Regions from separate parts of the Kurthia sp. ISK08 genome, predicted to be linked through region 2. Evidence: riboswitches for the same ligand, from Rfam matches in the RefSeq annotation. Region 2 holds a riboswitch; each other region holds the start of a gene.
The links. Region 2 has a riboswitch for S-adenosylmethionine ahead of ACKVQX_RS10990 (MetQ/NlpA family ABC transporter substrate-binding protein). Riboswitches for the same ligand answer to the same signal wherever they lie in the genome.
Positions count from the first base shown of each region.

Region 1: it holds a riboswitch for S-adenosylmethionine, as region 2 does, so the genes downstream of both, ACKVQX_RS09045 (methionine ABC transporter ATP-binding protein) here and ACKVQX_RS10990 (MetQ/NlpA family ABC transporter substrate-binding protein) in region 2, are expected to answer to the same signal.
Region 3: it holds a riboswitch for S-adenosylmethionine, as region 2 does, so the genes downstream of both, metK (methionine adenosyltransferase) here and ACKVQX_RS10990 (MetQ/NlpA family ABC transporter substrate-binding protein) in region 2, are expected to answer to the same signal.

Region 1 is NZ_JBJXHL010000004.1:65,656-67,924, forward strand. Features, by position in the region: gene ACKVQX_RS09045 (methionine ABC transporter ATP-binding protein) at 1-805, opposite strand, end outside; SAM riboswitch class I at 900-1,009, opposite strand; gene ACKVQX_RS09050 (thioredoxin family protein) at 1,067-1,375, opposite strand; gene ACKVQX_RS09055 (toprim domain-containing protein) at 1,381-1,734, opposite strand; gene gcvH (glycine cleavage system protein GcvH) at 1,953-2,269, opposite strand, start outside.
Region 2 is NZ_JBJXHL010000005.1:181,921-184,189, reverse strand. Features, by position in the region: gene ACKVQX_RS10995 (pyridoxal phosphate-dependent aminotransferase) at 1-876, shown strand, start outside; SAM riboswitch class I at 965-1,079, shown strand; gene ACKVQX_RS10990 (MetQ/NlpA family ABC transporter substrate-binding protein) at 1,161-1,982, shown strand; gene ACKVQX_RS10985 (methionine ABC transporter ATP-binding protein) at 2,012-2,269, shown strand, end outside.
Region 3 is NZ_JBJXHL010000002.1:23,845-26,113, forward strand. Features, by position in the region: gene pckA (phosphoenolpyruvate carboxykinase (ATP)) at 1-446, opposite strand, end outside; SAM riboswitch class I at 714-831, shown strand; gene metK (methionine adenosyltransferase) at 1,087-2,269, shown strand, end outside.

The DNA.
Region 1 (2,269 bases), on a different contig from region 2:
ATTTAATTAACTTGCCATGTTGGTATTGTTCTTTAATTTGTTCAATCGACTCTTGTTGCCCTACTGTATTCGTTACTTGTTGAACGAATCGTTGTGTAACAGGTGCCTGTGGTGCGTCGAATACTTGAAGAACATCGCCTTCTTCTACGACTTTCCCTTGCTCCATTACGGCTACACGATGACAGATTTTACGAATAACGTGCATCTCATGTGTAATTAAAATAATCGTAATACCGAGTTTTTCATTTACACTGCGTAATAAGTCTAAAATTGAATCCGTTGTTTCAGGGTCTAATGCTGATGTAGCTTCATCACAGAGTAATACTTCTGGGTCATTTGCAAGTGCACGCGCAATCCCTACACGTTGTTTTTGACCACCTGATAATTGTGATGGATAAGCCTTTTCGCGTCCTGTTAACCCAACAAGTTCAATTAATTCAGCTACTTTCTTCTTTTTCGCAGCTGAATCAATACCTGCAATTTCTAAAGGAAAAGCGATATTCTCTTCTACTGTTCTTGACCAAAGTAGATTGAAATGTTGGAATACCATACTAATTTTATGACGTGCTGCACGAAGTTTAGCACCTTTAATTTTTGAAATATCTTCACCATTTACAATTACAGAACCACTTGTTGGTTTCTCTAAGCCATTAAATAAACGAATCATCGTACTCTTACCAGCACCACTGTAACCGATAATACCGAAGATTTCACCATCTTGGATAGTTAAGTTTACTTGATCGACAGCTGTGAGGGGACCATTTGAAGTTTTATATTGTTTTGTCACATTGCTGAGTTGAATCAAATTGTTTCCCACCTTTTTCGAACTTTATTCATAAAAAAACCCCTTCTGTCAGACAACAGAAGGGTTTAAACATCATAAAATATGCTAAACCGTTCTCTCATCTCTCAAAGACCATACAGTCCTTGCGTGAATTGGCACCTTTTCACATAATGTGATGGTTGCCGGGCTTCATAGGGCACTTCCCTCCACCTCTCTTTATAAGAGCAACGAATTAAGTTCATTTAGTTATTGTAGATACTTTATCACTTCTAAATTGAAAGGTCAATACTTCTTTAAAATTTTTTCAAATAAATGTGGTACTGACTGAAAGGCATAAATTTTCTCTACTAACTCGCCATTTTGCGTAATAAGAAGGCAAGGTACACTTTCAATTTCAAAGTCATACGCTAATTGCTCCATATAATTTAAGTTGGCTTTTCCCATTGAAACATGTTCGATTGCTTGCTCCGTTACATCCATCATTCTTGATGCAACTTGGCAAGTCCCACACATTGGTGTATAGAGGTAAAAAGCTGTTTTTTCTTGGGACTTCACTTGTTCTTCCCATTGTTCACGTGTCCATTCTTGCATTATTGTCATCCTTTATCTAATAAGTAACCTGACTTAATCTTAAATTTAGCTCCTTGTAACACTTTTGCTAAATGATAACGCGGCGTGCGTTCAACACCACCGTAACGCGGTAATGTATAAAGATGATGTGTATTGGGATATTCTTGTTGTACAAGCTTACGAAGTTTCTCGCCCATATCATCTGCATCGAAAAATGCATAAAAATCACAACTCTCATAAGGTTGTAATAGTTCATCTAAACGATGAGGACTTACAGTTCCGTTTGTACAGACAATCTCAACAGGTTCATTCAAAATAGGCTTTAACTGTAAACAATCTTGTCTACCTTCTACAATGAGGACTTTCTCAATAATCTTCATACACACCATCCCATCTGATTCCTTATTCTTTTTTCTGTTCTTTCTTACTTTATTTATACCATATTTTCGGTATATTTTTGTAGGAATAGTGCTTATAAAAAAAGTGCATAGAAAAAACTTTACATACTTTACAAAAAATAAAAAAAAGAAGACAACTGAAATCAGTGTCTTCTAATCAAATCGGCATGAAAACGCGCACCTACATGAAAGGGGTGCTATTAACCTGCGACTACTTCTTCATATTGTTCAGCAGTTAATAAAGCTTCTAGTTGTGCAGCGTCAGAAGGTTTTACGACAACCATCCAAGCTTTTTCGTAAGGTGATTCGTTTACTAGCTCTGGGCTATCTTCTAACTCCTCATTTACTTCTACTACTTCACCTGAAAGTGGTGCATATAGCTCAGAAACTGTTTTTACAGACTCAACGCTACCGAATGGTTGATCGATTGTTAATTCATCGCCTACAGATGGTAGTTCAACGAATACGATGTCACCTAGTTCAGATTGTGCAAATTCTGTAATACCGATACGTACTG
Region 2 (2,269 bases):
GTAGAACTGCCGATGACACTCTTAAATGCTGGCGATACCATGTTACTTCCTGATCCTGGCTATCCCGACTATTTATCAGGTGTCGCACTTAGTCATGTAAACTTTGAAACGATGCCACTTCTTGCTGAAAATCAGTTTTTACCTGATTATGCGGAAATTGCACCTGATATTTTAGAACGTGCAAAATTGATGTATTTGAATTACCCGAATAATCCTACAGGTGCTACAGCGACACCTGCATTTTTTGAAGAAACGGTACAGCTTGCAAAACAACATGACTTCGTTGTTATGCATGACTTCGCTTATGGAGCGCTTGGTTTTGATGATGTAAAACCATCTAGCTTTTTACAAACAGAGGGTGCAAAAGAGATCGGTGTTGAATTTTATACCTTATCGAAAACGTATAATATGGCAGGATGGCGTGTTGGCTTTGCTGTCGGGAATAAAGAAGTGATTGCAGGACTTAATTTGCTACAAGATCATCTTTATTGCAGCATTTTCCCAGCGATTCAAGTTGCCGCAGCACATGCATTAACAGGTCCACAAGATTGTGTAGAAGAACAATTGGCTGTATATGAAGCTCGTCGTGAAGCACTGATTCAAGCATGTTCAAAGGTTGGATGGTCTGTCACTGCACCTGCAGGTAGTTTTTTTGCTTGGTTAAAAGTGCCTGAAGGTTATACGAGTGAAGCTTTTGCAGATCTTCTCTTAGAGAAAGCTTCTGTTGCAGTTGCAGCAGGTAACGGATTCGGTCTACATGGCGAGGGTTACGTTCGCGTTGGTTTACTCGTATCGCCTGAACGATTAGTTGAAGCTGTAGAACGTATTGCACATCTACCTGAATTTTCGACTGTTTTCCGCTCGAAAGTGCATTAATTTTGTTTTCTCAAGAAAATAATGTTTGACTTTACTGAAAATTAGCTATAGATTGAATATATCAAATAGTTATATAAAAATATAAAATCTCTTATCAAGAGTAGCTGAGGGACTGGCCCTATGAAGCTCGGCAACCTTCCAATACATCGGTATTGTGAAAGGTGCTAATTCCAGCAAGATGACACAATCTTGATAGATAAGAGAGGTAAAACCAACACTTTCACCTCTCTTTTTGTTAAGAGAGGTTTTTTTATATGCTACATACAAAAAGGAGCGTTTTATTTATGAAAAAAGCAACAGGAATCGTATTATCACTTGTATTATCAGCATCAGTTTTAGCAGCATGTGGGAAGAAGACAGAAGATAGCCAAGCAGCAGCCGAAGATAACAAATTAGTATTAGGTGTAACGGGCGGACCACACGAAGAAATCGCAAAAAAAGCAGCCGAAGTAGCGAAAAAAGATGGTTTAGATGTTGAGATTAAAGCATTCTCTGATTATGTATTACCGAATACTTCTCTTGTAGAAGGCGACTTGGATGCAAACAGTTTCCAAACACTAACTTTCTTAGCGAACTTCAACAAAGAGAAAAATGAAAACCTTGTATCAGTTGGTACAACAATTTTAACGCCAATGGGTTTATATTCGAAAAAAGTGAAGAAATTAGAAGATTTAAAAGCGGGTTCAACAATCGCAATTCCAAATGATGCGGCGAATGGTGATCGTGCCTTACAAGTACTAGCAAGTAAAAAAGTTATTTCTCTAAAAGATACGGGCGATAAATTGGCAACACCGAAAGATATTGCAGAAAACAAAAATAAATTTAAATTTGTAGAACTAGAAGCTTCACAATTACCACGTCAATTAGACGAAGTAGATGCAGCAATGATTAATACGAACTTCGTTTTAGAAGCAGGCATTGATCCAAAAACAGCGCTACTACGTGAAAATACAGATTCACCACATATTAACGCAATTGTTGTAGAAGAATCACATAAAAATGACGCAGATGTGAAAAAATTCGTTAAAGCTTATCACTCAGAGACAGTGAAAAAATTCATTGAAGATGAATTTGACGGTGCAGTAATCCCTGTATTCGATAAGTAAACGGTTAGATTGAAAAGGAGGAGTCATCTATGATTGAGCTGAAAAATATTGAGAAAAATTTCGTTTCAAATAAAAAAGTCGTAACTGCTGTAAGAGATGTCAATCTTACAGTACCTGCTGGAGAAATTCATGGTGTTATTGGCTATAGTGGTGCTGGTAAAAGTACATTAATTCGTTGTGTGAATCTACTTGAACAACCATCAAAAGGACAAGTTCTAATCGATGGGAAAGATTTAACGAAGTTATCGGCATCTGGTTTGCGTAAAGTACGCAGTAAAGTCGGTATG
Region 3 (2,269 bases), on a different contig from region 2:
TGGTTTGCAGCTTCTTCTTCTGTTGGACGAATGAATAGATTATGTGCAAATAGATTATGCCAAGCATATTCGTTCACAACGCGGATTGCTAAACGTGTTTCAGCGTCAGCACCAGCAAAACCTTTGAATACGAACACTTCTTCTTTTTCTTTAAGATAATTAATTACTTTTGTATAAAGGGCATCAAATACTTCAGATGAGATTGGACGGTTTACTGAACCCCAATCAATATGATCTTTTGAAGACGCTTCTTCAACCATAAACTTATCTTTAGGAGAACGACCTGTATATTTACCTGTGTTAGCACGTAATGCACCATCAACTGTTAAAATCGCTTCACCGCGAGATGTTGCTTTTTCAACTAATTCTGGAACAGTTAGTTGTTCTTTAATGTTATTACCTGATAGAAGTGTGTTCAGTTCATTCATCATTTCTACTGAATTCATAATGTGTATATACCATCCTTTTTTCGTATTTATTGTACCCACAAATGTGGTTAGTCATCATTTATGGAATTAGTATAACACATTAAAAGAATTAGTCTATACTAATATGATATGTTTTTTTATTTTTTTAACATTTTATCATGTTTAGGACAAATTATATATATACTTTATTTAAAACACTCTATATATAGGTATAACATTTAAGTCATATTCAGATTGAGGTTGACATCGACGTATAATTCTACTAACATAGGCTATGAACGGATACTCTTATCCCGAGCTGGTGGAGGGTCAGGCCCTATGAAACCCGGCAACCTGCATTTCATTTCACGAGATGCGCTGGTGCTAATCTGAATGCAAGGATTCATTCCTTGAACGATAAGAGTGAAAGGTGCTTACGAAATAACCCCTTTCTCTCATACTGTATGAGTGAGAGGGTTTTTTTATTTCAAAATATATGGTGGTGGAACAACTACCTTTTTATTACGTATATACTGGCACTTTCTATAAAAAAAATCCTCGTGTAAAAAGCAGCATAGGCTGGCTTGGAGTTTTTTCTACATTTATATAGAAGAAACACACATGGATAAAGAGTACCGTATCTTTTTTCGAGGCGATCTCGTATAGGAGGAAACCAATTATGGCTCAACGTCGATTATTTACATCAGAAAGTGTTACGGAAGGACACCCTGATAAAATTTGTGACCAAATTTCAGATGCGATTTTAGATGCAATCATCGCAAAAGATCCAAATGCTCGTGTAGCATGTGAAACAACTGTTACAACAGGACTTGTGTTAGTAGCAGGAGAAATTACAACATCTACGTATGTAGATATTAAAGGAATTGTTCGTGAAACAGTTCAAGAAATCGGTTATACACGTGGTAAATATGGTTTTGATGCAGAAAACCTAGCTGTACTTGTAGCAATCGGTGAACAGTCACCTGATATTGCACAAGGTGTTGACCAAGCTTTAGAAGCACGTGAAGGAAGCATGACAGATGAAGATATCGAAGCAATCGGTGCTGGCGACCAAGGTTTAATGTTCGGTTATGCAAATAATGAAACACCTGAACTAATGCCGCTACCAATTAGTCTAGCGCATAAATTATCACGTCGCTTAACAGAAGTTCGCAAATCAGGATTATTAAAGTATTTACGTCCAGATGGTAAAACACAAGTCACGGTAGAATACGATGAAAATAACCACCCTGTGCGTGTGGATACAATCGTTATCTCAACACAACATGATGAGGAAGTAACATTAGAACAAATCAATGAAGACCTTCGTAAACATGTGATTGCGGAAGTTGTACCTGCTGAATTATTAGATGCAGATACAAAATACTTTATTAATCCAACAGGTCGTTTTGTAATTGGTGGACCAAAAGGTGATGCAGGTTTAACAGGTCGTAAAATTATTGTTGATACTTACGGTGGTTATGCACGTCATGGTGGTGGTGCATTCTCTGGTAAAGATGCTACAAAAGTTGACCGCTCAGGTGCTTATGCAGCGCGCTATGTAGCGAAAAACATCGTAGCTGCTGGTCTTGCAGATAAAGCAGAAGTACAGCTAGCATATGCAATCGGTGTAGCACAACCTGTATCAATCGCAATCGATACATTCGGCACAGGCAAAGTAACAGAAGCAGAACTTGTAGAAGCTGTTCGTGAATTATTTGACTTACGTCCAGCAGGTATTATTAAAATGCTTGATTTACGTCGTCCTATATATAAACAAACAGCAGCTTATGGTCATTTTGGACGCACAGATTTAAATGTTCCATGGGAAGCAACAGACAAAGCAGATGCATTAAAAGCAA